One region of the Streptomyces sp. NPDC056222 genome, then DNA from elsewhere that is predicted to be linked to it. Evidence: riboswitches for the same ligand, from Rfam matches in the RefSeq annotation. Region 1 holds a riboswitch; each other region holds the start of a gene.

Region 1 (7,093 bases):
AACGACGGCGCATACCTCCAGTTCCTGCGCGAGCGGAACATGTCGGTCGGTCTGTACGCGCTCGACGCGGGGGCGCTCGACCCGCAGCAGCCGCACGGCCAGGACGAGGTGTACTTCGTCGTCAGCGGCCGGGCCGCGATCACGGTCGGGATGGAGACGACCCAGGTCGCGCGCGGCAGCGTGGTCTACGTGCCTGCCGGGGTGGCCCACAAGTTCCACCACATCACCGAGGACCTGCGGGTCATGGTGGTCTTCTCGCCGCCGGAGTCCTGACCTCCCCTAGGGGTCGGATCAGGGGAGATCAAGGGCCACGAAGCCCCCGTCGACCCCATTGCCGCCCCTAGCATCGACAGTGTTCGGCGCAGAGCGCGCGGAGTGAGGTCTTCGGGAGACGAGGTAAGCGCGATGGCTGTACGAGAGATTCTCGCGGGGATGCCCTGGTGGGTGAAGTGGGTCGCCATACCGCTCATCGCCCTGGTCGTCTTCGGCGGCCTGATCACCAGCATCGCGATGTTCGTGATCGGACTGCTCTTCAAGGTCCTGGTCTTCGTTGCCCTGGTCGGTGGACTGATCTACGTCGTACGGAAGTTCACCGCCTCGTCGACCTCGCGTGAGGATTGGTAGCACAAGCTACCCAGCGGTATGACCGGGCTGCTCGCTGTTAGCCCGGCCGAGGGATGCGGAGAGGGAAACCGCGACCGTGCCTGGAGGCTGCCATTAGAGTGGAAATCTCTGCCGCCCCCGGGGAAAACTGGCGTAGACCTACACGCTGACCTGCGGGTTCTTCATCTGTCCCGGGAGGGTCCTTGACCGGACCCCACCGGTTCCCCAGGCCGCGGCGGGCGCGCGGGGGCGGCCCCCGCGGGCGGGTGCGAGGCACCCGTCACCACGCCTGGGGGTGACCTTTGGCCACGGCTACGCAGTCCGCCGTCCCTACCCTGATCGGCTCGGTGCAGCGGGCGCTGAGACTTCTGGAGGCCGTGGGCTCCCACGAGGACGGAGCCCCCGCCAAACAGCTCGCGCGCGAAGCGGGACTCCCGCTTCCCACCGCGTACCACCTGCTCCGCACCCTGACGCACGAGGGCTATCTGCGCCGCGAGAAGGGTGTGTTCGTGTTCGGCGACGCGGCCGGTCGGCTGGCCGGCGGCGGAGTTCTGCAGAATCGTCGCACCAAGATCGAAGACTCACTCGCACACTGGCGCGACGAGATCGGCGTCCCCATCTACTTCGCGATCTACCGCGAGGGCGAGATCGAGCTCGTCGCCGTCGCCGACACCCCCTCCGCCCCCGCCGTGGACGAGTGGGCCGGCTTCCGAGAGACCGGCCACGCCCATGCGATCGGTCAGTGTCTGCTCAGTCAACTCGATCTGAAGAGTCGTCAAGACCACCTCGACCGCCATCCGGTGGAGGCCATCACTCCGTTTACGGTGCGTAACCGGCGGGTGCTTTTGGAGCGTTTGGGCGGTATGGGGCGAATGGAGCCCCTGGTGGAACGTCAGGAATATGCACTGGGCACAGTTTGTGCGGCCATCCCCATCACCGCGGGGTCCACGGCGGCCACCCTGGCCATTTCCGTACCCCTTCACCAGGCAGAACGGTTGCTGCCCGCAGTCGCTCGACTACAGAATGAGATCGGAAGGCTCTTCAACTCCTTCGCTTTCTCTATCAGTATCTGAAAAATCACTCCTTGTGATCCGCTGGCGCTTACAGCACGATTGCGTCACCAAGGCCATGGGGATCATTCCTGGCCGTTTCGATCAAAGCTTCAGTAGCCGTGTGCACACAACTGCTTCATCTACTGCGGGGTACAAGATGCGAGAGTCGGTCCAGGCCGAGGTCCTGATGAGCTTCCTCGTCTCCGAGGAGCTCTCTTTCAGGATCCCGGTGGAACTCCGGTACGAGACCCGGGATCCCTACGCGGTGCGGATGACCTTCCATCTCCCCGGAGACGCGCCCGTGACCTGGGCGTTCGGGCGGGAACTGCTGCTGGACGGGATCAACCGACCGAGCGGCGACGGCGATGTGCACATCGCGCCGACCGATCCCGAGGCGCTCTCGGACGTCTCCATCCGGCTCCAGGTCGGCAGCGACCGCGCCCTGTTCCGGGCCAGCGCCCCGCCGCTCGTCGCCTTCCTCGACCGTACGGACAAGTTGGTTCCGCTCGGTCAGGAACGGACGCTGGGTGACTTCGAGGACAACCTGGAAGCCGCGCTCGGCCGGATTCTGGCAGAGGAGAACGCCGGCTGAACCACCCCCGGCGCCCCGTCGCCAAGAGCCCTCCGGGGCCGAAAGAGGGGCTCCGGAGCAGTCACTTCGCCCGACGCCGGCGTCCACCCCCGGACGAACGCTTCTCCGGATCGCCCGGCCGGTCGGCGGAGACCACCAGCGCGGCGAGCACGGTCGTGACGGGCACCGAGGCGACCAGACCGATCGATCCCACGAGCGTCCGGACGATCTCCTCCGCGACCAACTCGCTGTTCGCCACCGTCCCCACACTGCTCTGCGCGATGGTGAAGAGCAGCAACAGGGGCAGCGCCGCACCGGCGTAGGCAAGGACCAGCGTGTTCACCACGGACGCGATGTGGTCGCGGCCGATCCGGATCCCGGCCCGGTACAACGCCCGCGGTCCCATACGGGGATCGGCCTGGTGCAGCTCCCACACCGCCGAGGTCTGCGTCACCGTCACATCGTCGAGGACGCCGAGCGAACCGATGATGATGCCCGCGAGCAGCAGACCGGACATGTCGATGTCCGGGTACAGGCCGTGGATCAGACCGGTGTTGTCGTCCGTGTTGCCGCTGAGCGACGCCCAGCTGATGAAGTACGAGCCGAGCAGCCCGATCAGCAGCAGCGAGATCAGGGTGCCGAGCACCGCGACCGAGGTGCGCGCCGACAGACCGTGGCACATGTAGAGGGCGATCAGCATGATCGCGCTCGACCCGACCACCGCCACCACCAGCGGGTTCGATCCCTGAAGAATCGCCGGCAGGATGAAGAGGGTCAGGATCAGGAAGCTGATGGCGAGCGAGATGAGCGCCATCACTCCGCGCATCCGGCCGACCAGCACGACCACGACCGCGAAGATCAGCGCGAGGACGGTGAGTGGAACCTTGCGGTTCACATCCGTCACCGAGTACTGCAGATCACGTGGGGCGTCGGGCGCGTAGGCCACCACCACACCCTGCCCCTCGTCCAGTTGACGCGGCGCGTCCGGCTGCACGATCTCGATGAAGGTGCGGCCCTTGTCGGGGCCGTCCGTGACCTCGATCGTCGCCTTCTCGCACTGCCCCTGCTGGGCGTTGGCGGCCTCACGGCCCTGAGGTGTGGAGGGGTCCTCGGTCGGCGGGACCTGGGCGGCGTTCACATCCTTGCAGTCGACCTTCTCGACCGAGACGACCTTGCCCGCGTAGGTCTGCCGGTCGAAGCCGACGCCGGTGCGCTCGTGCTCAGGTGTGCCGCCCGGCCACAGCACGACAAGACCGACCACCACGGCCGTGGCGAACGGGATCAGGACCGCGGCGATGACTCTGCGCAGATGCCGGGAGACCGGCGCCGCCGGCCCGTGGCTGTGGCTGTGGCCGTGCCCGTGGCCGGCGTCCCCATGTCCATCGTGGCCGTCGGGTTCCGGGGTCTGCTGCGAGGAAGTCACCGACAGATCATCGCAAGAACGGTGGGGGCCCACTGTTCAGCACGCCCGGGTTGACGCTAGCGTGGTGGCACCTTTGCACACGCGGGAGCTCGGAGCACCGGGCTGAGAGGGCGCTGATCACCGTACGCGCGTACTGATGTACGTACGGGAGGAGGCTGCGCCGACCGCCGAACCTGTTACCGGGTAATGCCGGCGTAGGGAGATCGGTCTCATGACCATTCAGGATGCACGCACGCCTGCCACCAGCCAGGACGAGCGCAAGCCGGGCTGGCACAAGGGATACGTCGAGGGCTCGCGCCCCGACCTCCGAGTGCCTGTCCGACAGGTGCACCTCACCAACGGCAAGGACGTGACGCTGTACGACACGTCCGGTCCGTACACCGACCCCACCATCGACACCGACGTGCGGCGGGGCCTCCCGCCGCTGCGCGAGAACTGGATCATCAGCCGCGGCGACACCGAGGAGTACGCGGGCCGCCCCGTCCGTCCCGAGGACGACGGCATCAAGCACACCTCGCCGCGCGGTGGCCTCAAGAACCTCGACGCGGTCTTCCCTGGCCGCCCGCGCCAGCCCCGCCGGGGCCGCGACGGGGCCGCGGTGACCCAGCTCGCGTACGCCCGCCGGGGCGAGATCACCCCGGAGATGGAGTACGTCGCGATCCGCGAGAACGTCTCCCCCGAGGTCGTACGGGAGGAGATCGCCGCAGGTCGCGCAGTGCTCCCGGCGAACGTCAACCACCCGGAGATCGAGCCGATGATCATCGGCAAGCGGTTCCTGGTGAAGGTCAACGCCAACATCGGCAACTCCGCCGTCACCTCCTCCATCGAGGAGGAGGTGGAGAAGATGACGTGGGCGACCAAGTGGGGCGCCGACACGGTCATGGACCTGTCCACCGGCCGCAACATCCACACCACCCGCGAGTGGGTGCTGCGCAACTCCCCCGTGCCGATCGGTACCGTGCCGCTCTACCAGGCCCTGGAGAAGGTCGACGGCAAGGCCGAGGAGCTGACCTGGGAGATCTACAAGGACACGGTCATCGAGCAGGCCGAGCAGGGCGTCGACTACATGACGGTCCACGCCGGCGTGCTGCTGCCCTACGTGCCGCTGACCGCCCGCCGCAAGACCGGCATCGTCTCGCGCGGCGGCTCGATCATGGCCGCCTGGTGCCTCGCGCACCACAAGGAGAACTTCCTCTACACGAACTTCGAGGAGCTCTGCGAGATCCTCGCGACGTACGACGTCACGTACTCGCTGGGCGACGGTCTGCGCCCCGGCTCCATCGCGGACGCCAACGACGCGGCGCAGTTCGCGGAGCTGAAGACTCTCGGCGAGCTCAACACGATCGCCAAGCGTCACAACGTGCAGACGATGATCGAGGGCCCGGGCCACGTCCCGATGCACAAGATCAAGGAGAACATCGACCTTCAGCAGGAGATCTGCGAGGAGGCGCCGTTCTACACCCTAGGCCCGCTCACCACGGACGTCGCTCCGGCGTACGACCACATCACCTCGGGCATCGGCGCCGCGATGATCGCCTGGTGGGGCACGGCGATGCTCTGCTACGTCACGCCCAAGGAGCACCTGGGCCTGCCCAACCGCGACGACGTGAAGACCGGCGTCATCACGTACAAGATCGCGGCGCACGCGGCCGACCTGGCCAAGGGACACCCGGGGGCGCAGGAGTGGGACGACGCGCTGTCGGACGCGCGCTTCGAGTTCCGCTGGGAGGACCAGTTCAACCTGGCGCTCGACCCGGACACGGCGCGTGAGTTCCACGACGAGACGCTGCCGGCGGAGCCCGCGAAGACCGCGCATTTCTGCTCGATGTGCGGCCCGAAGTTCTGCTCGATGAAGATCTCGCAGGACATCCGGCGCGAGCACGGCGGCGACCTCGGGTCGCAGGAGATCGAGGCCGGGATGGCGGAGAAGTCCAAGGAGTTCGCGGCCGCCGGCAACCGCGTGTACCTCCCGCTGGCGGAGTAGCCGCACGTATCGGTACGTCCAGGGCGGGTACGGACCGCACGGCCACGGGGGGTCGTGCGGCGCGTGCCCGCCGTGCCGTTGCCCGGATCACTCCGGCCGGTGCTCCGGGGGGCCGAAGTCCGGGCTGGTGAAGTCCGGGCTGCTGAACCTGGGTCGGCTTCCCGAGGCTCCCTCGCTCGGACTCGAGAAGTCCGGTCCGCTGTAGCCGATCTTCGGTATGCGGTCCGTACGGTCCGAGGGCTGCGACGGCAGGGGCGAGGCCGGGTACGCGGCGGGGTCGGCCAGCGCCTCCCGCAGGAACGGGAGGATGCCCCGTTCCAGCAGGGCGCGGCGCCAGGCGTCGCGGGCCCGGGACAGTTCGTCGTCCGGCTCGCCGCCGGCCCCGGCGCCCGCGGCCACCTCCGTGGAGCGGTTGCGCAGTGCGGTCACCAGGAGGCCGACGGCCGCGCAGAGCAGCCCGGCGGCGGCGACGGCGCCGAAGAACCAGGCCGCCGTCAGCAGCGTGTCGGCGAACACGAGCGTGGGTGCCAGCACCTTCAGAACGGCCCCGACCAGCAGGAATATCAGCGCGGCGGTGCCTGAGAGCACCGGTGCCAGGACCGTGAGGACCGCGACGATGCCCGCGCCGGGACCCGCGCTCGCGCCGTCCCCGTCCGCCACGAGAACGGCGTCCATCACGCTCGTACCGCTCGTCGCACGGCCTTCCGCGCGGACCTTGACGAAGTGGTCGTACTCCACCGCGGCGGCCGCGGTGATCAGCGCCGTCGCGCTCATGGCCATCGAGCGCAGTTGTTCGGGCGTGAGCCGTTTCCCGACCACGCCGAGATCCGGACGGTCGTGCGCGTTTCGCAATGCGTCGCCGAGGATGCGCTCGTACTCGGCGCGGTCCTCGGTCAGCAGGTGCGGAGCCACGTTCATGTGCATCCCCCGATGCTCCGTAAGGCCTGGTTGACCGTGGGAAACGGGCAGTTGGGCGGAAACGGAGGAGAGCCTGCTACGGATGATCCGATGGTATTGCGGTTACGGCACAGGGTGACAGGGGGTTTCCCGAAATCGACTTCCCCGGATGCGCAGGGTTATGCGTCAGCCCTGCAGGGGGAGCTGGACGACCAGCAGCTTTCCGGCCATGGTCACACCGCCGTCCATGGCGATCGCCAGACCGTCCGCGTAGACATGCGGACCGTCGACGACCGGACCCGATCCGTCCTCGCCGTCCTCCGTTCCGACCTGCCCGAGGAGGTACGGGATGGGGCTGTGACCGTGCACGACGCGGCGGCCGCCGTAGGTGCCGAGCAGCTCCTGGACGGCCTGCGGGCCCGCGTCGTCGCGGAACGCGAAGCGCTTGGTGAACTTCCGGAACAGGTCCCAGACCTCGTCGGCGTCGTTCCGGTTGATGATCTCGTGGACCGTCTCGTTGACGTCCTCGATGGTGCTGCCGTACTCGAGGTAGGCGGTGGTGT
Region 2 (7,093 bases), on a different contig from region 1:
GATCGCGACGGTGGCCGACGACGTGGGGACCACGGTCACCGGGATCCAGGGCGCCATCACGGCGTACACGCTGGTGATGGCGATGTTCATGATCCCCGGGGGCAAGGTCGGGGCGCTGATCGGCCGCAAGCGCGCGTTCATGATCGGCTGTGTGGTCTACGGCTGTGGGTCCCTCACCACGGCGCTGGCACCGAATCTTCCTGTGCTGCTCCTCGGCTGGTCGTTCCTGGAGGGGATCGGGGCGGCGCTCATCATGCCCGCGATCGTGGCGCTCGTGGCCGGTAATTTCGCCACGGAGCGTCGGGCGGCGGCGTACGGCATCGTGGCGGCCGCCGGGGCGGTGGCCATCGCGCTGGGGCCGCTCATCGGCGGTGTCGCCACGACGTACTTCTCCTGGCGCTGGGTCTTCGCGGGCGAGGTCCTGGTGGTGCTCGTCATCCTGGTGTTCGCGCGTCGTATCGCCGACGCCGTGGGTGAGGAGCGTCCGCGGATCGATCTCGTGGGCGTCGTGCTGTCCGCGCTAGGGCTCGGGATCTTCGTCTACGGGGTGCTCCGCTCGGACGAGTGGGGCTGGTTCCGGCCGAAGCCGGACGCGCCGTCGTGGCTCGGCGTCTCCATGGTCGTGTGGACGATGCTGGTGGGCCTGCTTCTGGTGTGGCTGTTCCTCCGTTGGGAGGCGTGGCTCGCGGTCCGCGGCCGGGAGCCGCTCGTCGACCCGGCGATGTTGCGGAACAGGCAGCTCACCGGCGGTCTGACCATGTTCTTCTTCCAGTACCTCGTGCAGATGGGCGTGTTCTTCGTCGTCCCGCTCTATCTGTCCATCGCCCTGGGCCTGTCCGCGCTGGCGACGGGGGCGCGCATCCTGCCGCTCTCGCTGACGCTGCTGGCGGCGGCCCTCCTGATCCCGCGCTTCCTCCCGGACATCTCGCCGCGGCAGGTGGTGAGGCTCGGGGTGCTGGCGCTGCTCGCGGGGGCGCTCGCCCTGATGGCCGCGCTCGACGCCGACGCCGGCGCGGAGATCGTCACCGTGCCGCTCCTGCTGATCGGGCTGGGGATGGGCGCGCTGGCCTCGCAGCTCGGTTCGGTCACCGTCTCCGCCGTTCCGGACAGCAAGAGCGCGGAGGTCGGCGGCATCCAGAACGCCGTCACCAACCTCGGCGCCTCGATCGGTACGGCACTGGCCGGGTCGCTTCTGATCGCCGCGCTCACGGCCTCGTTCCTGAGCAGCGTGGAGCAGAACGCGGCGATTCCGGCCGAGGTCAAGAACAAGGCCGCTGTGGAGCTCCAGAGCGGCGTGCCGTTCCTCTCGGACGCCCAGCTCAGTGCGGCTCTCGACGATGCGGGCACCAGCCCGGAGGTGACTCAGGCCGCGCTGGACGCGAACGCCGCCGCCCGTCTGGACGGTCTGCGGGCCGCCCTCGCCGTTCTCGCCCTGTCCTCGGTCCTCGCGCTGTTCTTCACCCCACGGATCCCGTCCACGCAGCCCGGTTCTCCGCGGTCCTGACGGGGACGTGTCGCTGCTGTGCGGTGGTCACCGGGGGAGGACTCCGTTCGGACCTGCCGGGGGGCGGGGGCGGGCGGTCCGCGTGAGTCTGGAGGTCAGGCCCAGGGCGCCCGGACGGTGCGCCCGTCGTGGCCCACCGTCCAGAAGGAGCGTGATCGGCGTGGCCCGGAACCGCCGTCTGATCCTGAGCACGCCGTCGGAGGTCTGGCGCCTGCTGTCCGACGGCCATCGTTACGGGGAGTGGGTCACGGGAACCCAGCAGGTCCTGGCGGCGGACCCGCACTGGCCGGACGTGGGCGCCCGTCTGAAGGTCCGGGTCGGCGGCGGCCCCTTCACCCTCGACGACACGGTCGTCGTCCGTATCTGCGAACCGGAACGGCGCCTGGAGCTGGAGGCGAAGGCGGAGCCCTTCGGCGCGGCCCGCATCTCCATGACCTTGCTCCCCTGGGGCGAGCACACGCTCTTCACCCTCGACTGGCATCCCCTCCGTGGCCCGGGGATCCGGATGCACGGGCTCCCCGTGGACTACCTCGTAGCCGTCCGCAACGGCATGATGCTGACGAAACTGGCGAGGATCGCGGTGCACGAGCACGCCGATAACACGGTCCGGGCCGTCTGAGGGCCGTCCGGGACCGTCGGCGACGTCCCCGGGCGATGCCCCGGCCGCGACGGCCCCGAGCCACACGTGCGCGTCTGCGACACTGGTACCACCATGCCCAAGCCCGGAGAACTCACTTTCGTCGCCCCCCGCGGAGCCAAGAAGCCGCCGCGGCACCTCGCCGACCTCACGCCCGCCGAGCGCAAGGAGGCCGTCGCCGCGATCGGCGAGAAGCCGTTCCGCGCCAAGCAGCTGTCCACGCACTACTTCGCGCGGTACGCCCACGACCCCGCCGAGTGGACCGACATTCCCGCGTCCTCGCGCGAGAAGCTGCAGGGCGAGCTGCTGCCCGACCTGATGTCCGTGGTCCGGCACATCTCGTGCGACGACGACACCACCCGTAAGACCCTGTGGAAGCTGCACGACGGCACGCTCGTCGAGTCCGTGCTCATGCGGTACCCGGACCGGGTCACCATGTGCATCTCCTCGCAGGCCGGCTGCGGGATGAACTGCCCGTTCTGTGCCACCGGGCAGGCCGGTCTCGACCGGAACCTGTCGACCGCCGAGATCGTGCACCAGATCGTCGACGGCATGCGCGCCCTGCGCGACGGCGAGGTGCCGGGAGGACCGGCGCGCCTCAGCAACATCGTCTTCATGGGCATGGGTGAGCCGCTCGCCAACTACAAGCGGGTCGTCGGCGCCATCCGCCGGCTGACCGACCCCGAGCCGGACGGTCTCGGTCTCTCGCAGCGCGGGATCACCGTCTCCACCGTCGGTCTCGTGCCCGCGATGCTGCGCTTCGCCGACGAGGGCTTCAAGTGCCGGCTCGCGGTCTCCCTGCATGCCCCCGACGACGAGCTGCGTGACACCCTCGTGCCCGTCAACACGCGCTGGAAGGTCCGCGAGGTCCTCGACGCGGCCTGGGAGTACGCGGAGAAGTCCGGCCGCCGGATCTCCATCGAGTACGCCCTCATCCGCGACATCAACGACCAGGCGTGGCGGGGCGACCTGCTCGGGCGGCTGCTCAAGGGCAAGCGGGTCCATGTGAATCTCATTCCGCTGAACCCGACGCCCGGGTCGAAGTGGACCGCCTCCCGTCCCGAGGACGAGAAGGCGTTCGTCGAGGCCATCGCCGCCCACGGCGTTCCGGTCACCGTCCGTGACACCCGCGGTCAGGAGATCGACGGCGCCTGTGGACAGCTGGCGGCGTCCGAACGCTGACCTTGTACTCTGTGCTCGAACACATCTCCATATTCCGACAGGGGAGCGCCACAGCGCTGAGAGTGCGGTCAGGACCGCAGACCCTCTGAACCTTGCCCAGGTCATTCTGGGTAGGAAGTTCGGTCGTAACTCGAGCTGTTGCGCCCTGCCCGCCTTCCGGTCGGCAGGGCCGCGTCTCTTCCTGGTCACACCCAGGAGGAATTTCAGTGAGCACCAAGAAGATGGCCGCCGCGGCGATCGTCGCCGCGCTCGGCGTCACCACGCTCGCCGCGTGCGGTTCCGAGGACGTCCGGGACGCGGCGGGCAAGTCCGGCGCGCCCACGCCGAAGACCGTGACCCTCGTGAGCCACGACTCCTTCAACGCCTCCAAGGAGGTGCTGGCGGAGTTCACCAAGCAGACCGGCTTCACGGTCAAGGTCCTCAAGAGCGGCGACGCCGGCGAGGCCGTCAACAAGGAGATCCTGACCAAGGGCTCCCCGCAGGGTGACGTCTTCTTCGGCGTCGACAACACCCTGCTGTCCCGCGCGCTCGACAACGGGATCTTCGTCCCGTACGAGGCGAAGGGCCTGGACCGGATCCCCGCCGAGGTCCAGACCGACAAGGAGCACCGGGTCACCCCGATCGACTCCGGTGACATCTGCGTCAACTACGACAAGAAGTACTTCGCGGACAAGAAGCTCGCGCCGCCGCAGAGCTTCGACGATCTCGCGAAGCCCGCGTACAAGGACCTGCTGGTCGTGGAGAACCCCGAGCGTTCCTCCCCGGGCCTCGGCTTCCTGCTCGGCACCGCCGCCCAGTACGGCGACGACGGGTGGCAGGACTACTGGACGAAGCTCAAGGCCAACGGCGTGAAGACCGTCGACAGCTGGGAGCTCGCCTACAACCAGGAGTTCTCCGGTTCCGCGGGCGGCAAGAAGGCCAAGGGCGACCGGCCGCTGGTCGTCTCGTACGCCTCCAGCCCGCCGGTCGAGGTCCTCTACTCCGAGCCGCAGCCCAAGGAAGCCCCCACCGGGGTCTCCACCGGCACCTGCTTCCGGCAGACCGAGTTCGCGGGACTGCTGAACGGGGCGAAGAACCCCGAGGGCGGCAAGGCGCTGATCGACTTCCTGATCTCCAAGAAGTTCCAGGACGACATGCCGCTGCAGATGTTCGTCAATCCGGTGGCCAAGGACGCCACCCTGCCGGAGCTCTTCACGAAGCACGGTGTGGTCATCGACAAGCCGCAGACCATGGCGCCCGAGAAGATCGCCAAGAACCGTGACCAGTGGATCCAGCAGTGGTCGTCGCTCGTTCTGAAGTAGTTCCCGACCGCAGGGGAAGCGCGGCGCGGCTCGGCCTGATGGTCGTGCCCGTCGCCTTCTTCGCGCTCTTCTTCGCCTGGCCCGTCGTCTCGATCGTCGAGCGCGGGCTGCGGGTCGACGGGGCGTGGCAGTTCGGCCGGTTCGGCGAGACGCTGAGCCGGCCGGAGATCCTCGACGTCCTCTGGTTCACGCTCTGGCAGGCACTCGCCTCGACCGGGCTGACCCTGCTGATCGCGCTGCCCGGCGCGTACGTCTTCGCGCGCTTCGACTTTCCCGGGAAGGGGCTGCTGCGCGCCGTCGTCACCGTGCCCTTCGTCATGCCGACCGTCATGGTCGGTACGGCCTTCCTGGCGCTCGTCGGGCGCGGTGGGCTCCTCGACGAGCTGTGGGGGATGCGGCTCGACACCACCGTCTGGGCGATCCTGATCGCCCATGTGTTCTTCAACTACGCCGTCGTCGTCCGGACCGTCGGCGGTCTCTGGGCGCAGCTCGACCCGCGCCAGGAGGAGGCCGCCCGGGTCCTCGGCGCGTCCCGCTGGACCGCGTGGCGGACCGTGACCCTGCCGGCGCTCGCCCCTTCCGTCGCCGCGGCCGCGCTGATGGTCTTCCTCTTCACGGCGAGCTCCTTCGCCGTCGTCCAGATCCTCGGCGGATCCACGTACTCCACCCTGGAGACGGAGATCTACCGGCAGACCGTCGTCCGCTTCGATCTGACCACGGCGGCCGTTCTCACGATGGTGCAGTTCGTCGCCGTCGGAGTGGTCCTCGCCGTGCACGCCCGGACCGTCCGCCGGCGGGAGACCGCGTTGAAGCTGGTCGCGCCCGAACAGACGGCGCGCCGGCCCCGGGGCGCCGGGCAGTGGCTGCTGTTCGCGGGGGTCCTGCTGTCCGTCGCGCTGCTGATCGTGCTGCCGCTCGGCGTCCTCGTCGAACGCTCCTTCGCCACCTCCGAGGGATACGGGCTCGACTACTACCGGGCCCTGCAGACCCCGGACCCCTCCGGCACCTTCCTCGTGCCGCTGCTGGACACGATCGGGAACTCGCTCCGGTACGCCGTCGTCGCCACCCTGATCGCCCTCGTCATCGGTGGGCTCGCGGCGGCGGCCCTCACCCGGCGCGCCGGCCGCCTCGTGCGCGGCTTCGACGCGCTGCTGATGCTGCCGCTCGGGGTCTCCGCCGTCACCGTCGGCTTCGGCTTCCTGATCACCCTGGACGAGCCGCCGTTCGACCTGCGGGCGAGCTGGATCCTCGTACCGCTCGCGCAGGCCCTGGTCGGTGTCCCCTTCGTCGTACGGACGATGCTGCCCGTGCTCCGTGCGGTCGACGAGCGGCTGCGGGAGGCGGCGGCCGTGCTCGGGGCCTCGCCGCTGCGCGCCTGGCGTGAGGTCGATCTGCCGCTGGTACGGCGCGCACTGCTGATCGCGGCAGGATTCGCCTTCGCGGTGTCTCTCGGAGAGTTCGGCGCGACGGTCTTCATCGCCCGGCCCGACAGCCCCACGCTGCCGGTCGCCGTCGCCCGGCTGCTCGGCAGGCCCGGAGAGCTCAACTACGGCCAGGCCATGGCCCTTTCGACGATTCTGATGGTGGTGTGCGCGGTGGCCCTGCTGCTGCTCGAACGGCTCCGCACCGACCGGACCTCCGGGGAGTTCTGATGCTGACGCTCAAGGCCGCGACCGTACGGTTCGGGCAGCGGGCCGTGCTCGACTCGGTGGACCTGGCGGTGGCCGAGCACGAGATCGTGTGCGTGCTCGGGCCGAGCGGCAGCGGCAAGTCCACGCTGCTGCGGGCCGTCGCCGGACTCCAGGCCCTCGACGAGGGCCAGGTGCTGCTCGGCGGCAGCGACCAGGCCGGGGTGCCGGCCCACCGGCGGGGCGTCGGGCTCATGTTCCAGGACCACCAGCTCTTCCCGCAGCGGGACGTCGGCGGCAACGTCGCCTTCGGGCTGCGGATGCGCGGGGTCGGGAAGGCCGAACAGGACCGGCGGGTCGGGGAGTTGCTGGACCTCGTCGGCCTGCCCGGAGCGGGACGGCGGGCCGTCGCCTCGCTCTCGGGCGGCGAGCAGCAGCGCGTGGCGCTCGCCCGCGCACTCGCCCCACGGCCCAGGCTCCTCATGCTGGACGAGCCGCTCGGCCAGCTGGACCGAGGGCTGAGGGAGCGGCTCGTGGTCGAACTGCGCGGTCTCTTCGGCCGGTTGGGTACGACGGTGCTCGCCGTCACCCACGACCAGGGGGAGGCGTTCGCGCTCGCCGACCGGGTCGTGGTGATGCGGGACGGCAGGATCGCCCAGTCCGGGACTCCGCGGGAGGTCTGGCAGCGGCCTGCCTCCGAGTTCGTGGCGCGCTTCCTCGGATTCGACAACGTGGTCGAGGGGACGGTCGGCGGGGACGCGGCCGACACGGTGTGGGGGAAGGTGCCCGTGCCCGACGGAGCGCCCCAGGGCCGGGGGAAGCTCCTCGTGCGCCCCGGCGG
Region 3 (7,093 bases), on a different contig from region 1:
GAGGTACCCGGACCCGCGCTCGCGGGGGCCGCCGGACGGTATCTCCCGGCGGCCAATCCTTCCCCGCTCCCCGGGCTCTACTTCGCCGGCGGGTGGTCCCACCCCGGCGGCGGGCTCGCGCACGCCGGGATGTCGGGCGCGCTCGTCGCCGGGCTGATCGTGGAGGGCGCGGACTTCCGCGGTTCGCGGTAGGCGCGTCCGGAACGGTCAGTACCGGTACTGCTGGTCGTTGCCGTAGCCGTAGTGCTCCTGCCCCTGCTGGGGGGCGGGCTGCTCGTTGTCGCGCTGCTGGGGCACCCACACGCCGCCGGGCGGGGTGTCGTAGCCGTACGACGGCGCGTAGGGGTCGGCGTACTGCTGCTGGCCGGTGCCGTAGTCGTACGAGGCGTACTGCTGGCCGTCCGTCCCCCCGCCGATGTACGGGTCGGAGTAGGCGGCGTACTGCTGCTGGCCGCTGCCGTAGTCGTAGGCCGGCTGCTCATAGGCGGGCTGGTACGCGGGCTGTTCGTAACCCGGGCTGTAGCCGTCGTATCCGGCGCTGTAGGCGGGCTGCTCCTGCGGCTGCGCCTGGGTGTGGTCGTGGCCGTGGCCGTACGAGGTGTCGTAGATGCCGTACTGGCCGGTGTCCTCGTCCATGGGCTGGGGCTCGTAGACCGCGGTGGACTCGGCGGCGGAAGGCTCCGCGTGCTCGTAGGAGAGGTCGCTGACCTCCAGGGTGGGGCCCGTCTCGACCGGTGCGGACCTGCGGCGACGGCTCGCGCCCGGGCTCCCGCCGATGGCCCAGCCGGTGGAGAAGCCGCGACGGAAGGACAGGGTCACATAGGTCTGGCCGACGGCGAAGGCGATCGCCCCCGCGATGATCACCGCGACCGAGGGCATCAGGACGCCCAGGACGACGCCGAGGAAGCCGCAGAAGGCGAGCACCCGCCAGCGCAGGCGCGCCTTGTACTGCAGGAGCACCTCACCCAGCAGCCACAACGCGACAACGCCGAACGCGATGTAGAGGACCGTCCACCCCATGCCCGCCCCTCTCCTACGGCCACCGCCGCGGGTCTGGGGCGGGTACGCCGGTCACGACTGCACGTGCAGTCCGAGATTCTCGTAGATCTCCAGCGTCGCGGTGGAGTTGTTCAGCGTGATGAAGTGCAGTCCGGGGACACCCTCGGAGAGCAGACGTGCGCAGAACTCCGTCGCGAACTCGATGCCAATGGAGCGTACAGCGGCCGCGTCGTCCTTGACGGCGAGGATGCGTTCTTTCACATCGGCCGGGAAGTGCGCGTTGCTCAGCTGGGGCAGCCGGTCGAGGGTCTTCACGTTCACAACGGGCATGACTTCGGGGATGATCGGCGTCTCGCAGCCGGCCTTCGCCACGCTGTCACGCATCCGGAGGTAGTTCTCCGGATCGAAGAACATCTGCGTGATCGCGTAGTCGGCGCCCGCCCGGCACTTGTCCACGAAGTGACGGATGTCCGTGTCCCAGTCGAGTGAGCGGGGGTGCATCTCGGGGAAGGCGGCGACACCCACACAGAAGTCGCCGGACTCCTTGATCAGCCGGACCAGGTCGGCGGCGTACCGCACGCCCTCGGGGTGCTCGATCCACTCCCCCAGCGGGTCGCCCGGCGGGTCGCCGCGCAGGGCCAGCATGTTCCGGATGCCGGCGTCCGCGTACTGGCCGAGAACATTGCGCAGCTCGGCGACGGAGTGGTCGACCGCGGTGAGGTGGGCCACCGGGGTCAGCGTGGTGTCGCCGGCGATCTTCTGGGTGGCCTTGACCGTCCCGCCGCGGGTCGAGCCGCCGGCACCGTAGGTCACCGAGACGAAGCTCGGCCCGACCGCCTCCACTCTGCGCAGGGCGTTCCACAGGCTCCGCTCACCCTTCTCCGTCCGGGGCGCGTAGAACTCGAAGGAGTACGACGGCTTGCCGGCAGCGAGGATCTCGCGGACCGTGCGGGCACGGTCCGTGCGGGTGGAAGCGGTTCCAAGGGCCATACCGGCAGGTTAGACGGGGTCACACGGCCGGCGAAGCCGCGTCCGAGGAATGGACACGTTTTTGGACAACGCCCAAGGGGCGGACCCGGCCTTCGGACATTGCGCCAAAAAGGTCACGGACGCCGTCCACGGCAGGAAGATCACTCCGAGCGCTCGCGGACCCGCTTGGCCAGGCGGGCCGTCGCGGCGGCCGGGTCGTCGGCCTCGGTGATCGCGCGGACGACCACGATCCGGCGGGCGCCCGCGTCGAGGACCTCGTCGAGGGTGGTCTCGTCGATCCCGCCGATGGCGAACCAGGGCCGGTCCTGCTCCAGGGCGGCCGTGTACCGCACCAGGCCGAGGCCGGGTGCGTACCGCCCGGGCTTGGTCGGGGTGGGCCAGCACGGGCCGGTGCAGAAGTAGTCCACGCCGGGCTCGGCGACGGCCGCGTCCACCTCGGACTCGCCGTGGCAGGAACGGCCGATCAGGACTTCCTCGCCGAGGATCGCGCGGGCGGCGGGCACGGGCAGGTCGCCCTGGCCCAGGTGCAGCACGTCGGAACCGATGGCGTGGGCGACATCGGCCCGGTCGTTCACGGCGAGCAGCTTGCCGTGGCGGCGGCAGGCGTCGGCGAACACGGCGAGGTGCTCCAGCTCCTCGCCGGCCTCCATGCCCTTGTCACGGAGCTGCACGATGTCCACGCCGGAGGAGAGCACGGCGTCGAGGAAGGCGGACAGGTCTCCCTGGCGCTTCCGGGCGTCCGTGCACAGGTAGAGCCGGGCGTCGGCGAGCTGCTCGCGAGGCGTGGACATGGGTGCTTCCCCCCGTTGGGTGCGGTGATCCCGTGGGGCCGGGGCGGGCCCGGCCCCACGGAACCTCTGTGGTGTCTTCGGTACGTCAGACGGCGAGCGCCTGGGCGCGGCGCTTCACCTCCGTGCCGCGATTCTCGCTGAGGGCCTGCGCGGGCGTGCCCGGCAGGCTCTGGTCGGGAGTGAAGAGCCACTCCAGCATCTCTTCGTCGGTGAAGCCGTCGTCCTTCAGGAGGGTCAGGGTCCCGGAGAGGCCCTTGACCACCTTGTCGCCGTCGATGAAGGCGGCGGGCACCTGAAGCGCCTTGTTCTCACCGCGGCGTACGGCGATGAGCTGGCCCTCCTTGACCAGCTGCCGCACGCGCGTCACCTCGACATCGAGCATTTCCGCGATGTCGGGGAGGTAGAGCCAGGCGGGGACGAGAGCATCGATTCTTGCGTCAATCTCGGTCACGTGGACAAGCCTGCCATCCCGGACTGACAGCCGGTAGTCGAGCCCTACTGGAGTGCCGCCTTCAGAGGGACGGACGGGTCGGCGGCACGGTCGGGGTCGACCCGGGCGCCGGACTCGATCAGCTTGCGGCCCTGGGCCAGGTCGCGGGGGCGTCCGACGGCGAGCAGGGCGACGAGCGCGCCGTCGCGCAGCCAGAGCGCCGACCAGGACGGGCCGGCCGGGTCGCCGCGCCTCACCAGCTGCGTGTCGCCTCCATGGTGCCCGGCGTACTGCACGAAGCGGCCGAACTGCTCGGACCAGAAGTAGGGCACGGGGTCGTACGGCCGGGGGGCCTCGCCGATGATGTCGGCCGCGACGGTGCGCGGGCCCTGGAGCGCGTTGTCCCAGTGGTGGACGAGGAGGCGGCGGCCGTAGCGGGCCGAGGGGAAGGAGGCGCAGTCGCCGACTGCGTACACGTCGGGCAGGGAGGTGCGCAGCCGCTCGTCGGCGGTGACGGAGCCGTCCGGGTCGCGGGCGATGCCGGAGTCGGCGAGCCAGCCGGTGGCGGGCCGGGCTCCGATGCCGACGACGACCGCCTCGGCGGGCAGTCGTCGGCCGTCGGTCAGGACGACCGCGCCGGGTTCGACGGCGGCCACGCGCGCGTGGGTGAGGAGTTCGGCGCCGTTCTCCTCGTACCACTGCGCCATCGGGGCGGTGACCTCGGCGGGGAGCGCGCCGGCGAGCGGTCGGTCGCCGGCCTCCACGACGACGACGGCGCACCCCGCCTCGCGCGCGGCGGTGGCGAACTCGGCGCCGATCCAGCCGGCGCCGACCACCACGATGTCGTGGCGCCGCTCCAGGACGGGCTTGAGGCGGGCGGCGTCGTCGAGGGTGCGCAGCAGATGGACTCCGGGGACGCCCTCGGTGCCGGGCAGGGTGACCGGCTCGGCGCCGGTGGCGACGACCAGGACGTCGTACGGGACGGGTCCGGCCTCGGTGTCGACCTCGTGGTCCCCGGCGCGCAGTCCGGTGACGTCGAGGCCGAGGCGCAGTTCGATGGCGAGGGCCTCGAAGTCGACGTCGAAGGCGGAGTCCTCGGCCTTGCCGAGGAGCACGGCCTTGGACAGGGGCGGCCGGTCGTAGGGCTGGTGCGGCTCGGCGCCGATGAGGGTGACCTGGCCGGTGAAGCCCTGTTCGCGCAGGGCGACGGCGGTCTGCACCCCCGCCATGCCGGCGCCCACGATCACGATCCGTTGCTGTGCCTGCTTCTGCTCGCTCACCCGATCACCTTACGCATCTGACGACCCGTCAGGAAGGCAGCTGTTCGACCACACTGGTGCCGGAGCCCTCCTGGGACTCCCATGCCCAGGTCTCCTCCAGCCGAACGCGCCCGTCCGGCAGCTCCACCACGGTCGAGACGCAATGCCCGGAAGAGGTGGATCCGTCCTGCTTCAACTGGACGTAGCGGAAGTCGAGCCGGTCCCCCGCGCGCGTGCCGACGAGATTCCCGCGGACCACGTCCCCGCCCGCGTACTCGGCCCAGATCCGGCCGCCCTCCTCGTGGTAGGTGAACCGGGTGCGCGTACCGACCTGACCGGGGGCCTGGTCGGCGACGGGCGCGAGGACGATTCCGTCGAGAGATCGGGCCACGGTGGAGGCTCCCTTACTGGGCGTCGGGGGCGGGGGTTAGTCTGACCGTCAACGTAGAGCACTCGCGGGAGCCCGGACGCACCGGGCTGAGAGGGAGGCTGGCCGGCCTCCGACCGTACGAACCTGATCCGGGTCATGCCGGCGAAGGGAGGGGCTGGACGCCCATGTCGCGTACATGCAGTACCTCTGACGTTCTCGTCATCGGGGGCGGAATCATCGGTCTGGTCACGGCCTGGCGGGCCGCGCAGCGCGGGCTGCGCACCGCGGTCGTCGACCCGGAACCGGGCGGCGGGGCCGCCCGCGTGGCGGCCGGAATGCTGGCCGCGGTCACCGAGCTCCACTACGGCGAGGAGACCCTGCTCGCCCTCAACCTCGCCTCCGCGCGCCGCTATCCCGACTTCGTCGCCGAGCTCCGGGATGCCACCGGGCACGACGTCGGGTACCGCGCCTGCGGCACGCTCGCCGTCGCGCTCGACGCCGACGACCGGGCGCATCTGCGCGAACTGCACGCCCTGCAGACCCGCTGCGGCCTGGAGTCGGAGTGGCTCAGCGGGCGCGACTGCCGCCGCCTGGAGCCGATGCTGGCCCCGGGCGTGCGCGGCGGGCTGCGGGTCGACGGCGACCACCAGGTCGATCCGCGCCGGCTCGCCGCCGCGCTGGTCACCGCCTGCGAGCGGGCCGGAGTGGTCTTCCACCGGGCCGTCGCGGAGCGGCTGGCCGTCGTACGGGACCGGGCGGCGGGTGTGCTGCTCGCCGGGGGCGAGACGCTCGAAGCGGACCAGGTCGTCCTGGCCGCGGGCAGCCTCAGCGGCCGGCTCGCCGGCGTACCGGACGAGGTGCTGCCGCCCGTACGCCCCGTCAAGGGGCAGGTGCTGCGGCTGAGCGTGCCACGGGCCTACGCGCCGTTCCTGTCGCGGACCGTCCGGGCCGTCGTGCGCGGCAGCCACGTCTATCTGGTGCCGCGCGAGAACGGCGAGCTGGTGGTCGGTGCAACCTCCGAGGAACTGGGCTGGGACACCACCGTCACGGCGGGCGGCGTCTACGAGCTGCTGCGTGACGCCCACGAGCTCGTGCCGGGCATCACCGAGCTGCCGCTCACCGAGACCCGCGCGGGGCTGCGGCCGGGTTCGCCGGACAACGCACCGCTGCTCGGCCCGACCGCCCTGCCCGGCCTGCGACTGGCCACGGGGCACTACCGCAACGGGGTCCTGCTCACCCCGGTCACCGGCGATGTGATGGCCGACCTCCTCACCACCGGCGTGCTTCCGGACGAGGCCCGCCCCTTCACCCCCCGCCGCTTCTCCCCCGTACCTCAGGAGCAGCCCGTATGAACGTCTCGACGAACGTCTCCGTCAATGGCGAGGCACGTGTCCTCGCCGCGCCCACGACCCTCGACGCCCTGGTCGCGACACTGACGCCGGCGCCGTCCGGGGTGGCCGCGGCCGTCAACGAGACGGTCGTGCCGCGCAGCCAGTGGTCCGCGACCGTCCTCGGCGAGGGCGACCGGGTCGAGGTTCTCACCGCGGTGCAGGGGGGCTGAACGCGATGTCCGACGACACCTTCCTCCTCGGCGGTACGGAGTTCTCCTCGCGTCTGATCATGGGCACGGGCGGCGCCCCGAGCCTGGACGTCCTCGAACGCTCCCTGATCGCCAGCGGCACCGAGCTCACCACCGTCGCCATGCGGCGCCTCGACCCGACCGTGCAGGGCTCCGTCCTGTCCGTCCTGAACCGGCTCTCCATCCGAGTCCTGCCCAACACGGCGGGCTGCTTCACGGCGGGCGAGGCCGTCCTGACGGCGCGGCTGGCGCGGGAGGCGCTGGGCACCGACTGGATCAAGCTGGAGGTCGTCGCCGACGAGCGGACCCTGCTGCCCGATCCGATCGAGCTGCTCGACGCGGCGGAGACGCTGGTGGACGACGGCTTCACGGTCCTGCCGTACACCAACGACGACCCGGTCCTGGCGCGGAAGCTGGAGGACGTGGGCTGCGCGGCGATCATGCCGCTGGGCTCGCCGATCGGCTCCGGGCTCGGGATCCGCAACCCGCACAATTTCCAGCTGATCGTGGAGCGGGCCGGGGTGCCGGTGATCCTGGACGCGGGGGCGGGGACGGCCTCGGACGCCGCCCTGGCGATGGAGCTGGGGTGCGCGGCCGTCATGCTGGCGTCGGCGGTGACCCGGGCGCAGGAGCCGGTGCTGATGGCGGAGGGGATGCGGCACGCCGTGGAGGCGG

Evidence for each region. Region 1 has a riboswitch for thiamine pyrophosphate ahead of thiC (phosphomethylpyrimidine synthase ThiC). Riboswitches for the same ligand answer to the same signal wherever they lie in the genome.
Region 2: it holds a riboswitch for thiamine pyrophosphate, as region 1 does, so the genes downstream of both, ACFC0D_RS24195 (thiamine ABC transporter substrate binding subunit) here and thiC (phosphomethylpyrimidine synthase ThiC) in region 1, are expected to answer to the same signal.
Region 3: it holds a riboswitch for thiamine pyrophosphate, as region 1 does, so the genes downstream of both, thiO (glycine oxidase ThiO) here and thiC (phosphomethylpyrimidine synthase ThiC) in region 1, are expected to answer to the same signal.

The regions. Positions count from the first base shown of each region.
Region 1 covers NZ_JBHJTL010000047.1:2,169-9,261, forward strand. The annotation lists gene ACFC0D_RS21955 (cupin domain-containing protein) at 1-273, shown strand, start outside; gene ACFC0D_RS21960 (DUF5326 family protein) at 406-624, shown strand; gene ACFC0D_RS21965 (IclR family transcriptional regulator) at 906-1,676, shown strand; gene ACFC0D_RS21970 (SsgA family sporulation/cell division regulator) at 1,813-2,247, shown strand; gene ACFC0D_RS21975 (YibE/F family protein) at 2,309-3,649, opposite strand; TPP riboswitch at 3,721-3,867, shown strand; gene thiC (phosphomethylpyrimidine synthase ThiC) at 3,861-5,633, shown strand; gene ACFC0D_RS21985 (hypothetical protein) at 5,721-6,557, opposite strand; gene ACFC0D_RS21990 (metallophosphoesterase) at 6,717-7,093, opposite strand, start outside.
Region 2 covers NZ_JBHJTL010000055.1:32,362-39,454, reverse strand. The annotation lists gene ACFC0D_RS24210 (MFS transporter) at 1-1,504, shown strand, start outside; gene ACFC0D_RS24205 (SRPBCC family protein) at 1,665-2,123, shown strand; gene rlmN (23S rRNA (adenine(2503)-C(2))-methyltransferase RlmN) at 2,217-3,323, shown strand; TPP riboswitch at 3,353-3,458, shown strand; gene ACFC0D_RS24195 (thiamine ABC transporter substrate binding subunit) at 3,545-4,624, shown strand; gene ACFC0D_RS24190 (ABC transporter permease) at 4,663-6,276, shown strand; gene ACFC0D_RS24185 (ABC transporter ATP-binding protein) at 6,276-7,093, shown strand, end outside.
Region 3 covers NZ_JBHJTL010000083.1:24,989-32,081, reverse strand. The annotation lists gene ACFC0D_RS29740 (phytoene desaturase family protein) at 1-192, shown strand, start outside; gene ACFC0D_RS29735 (hypothetical protein) at 208-1,020, opposite strand; gene metF (methylenetetrahydrofolate reductase [NAD(P)H]) at 1,072-1,989, opposite strand; gene thiE (thiamine phosphate synthase) at 2,130-2,780, opposite strand; gene ACFC0D_RS29720 (Rv2175c family DNA-binding protein) at 2,866-3,231, opposite strand; gene ACFC0D_RS29715 (NAD(P)/FAD-dependent oxidoreductase) at 3,276-4,490, opposite strand; gene ACFC0D_RS29710 (hypothetical protein) at 4,519-4,860, opposite strand; TPP riboswitch at 4,915-5,027, shown strand; gene thiO (glycine oxidase ThiO) at 5,025-6,191, shown strand; gene thiS (sulfur carrier protein ThiS) at 6,188-6,400, shown strand; gene ACFC0D_RS29695 (thiazole synthase) at 6,406-7,093, shown strand, end outside.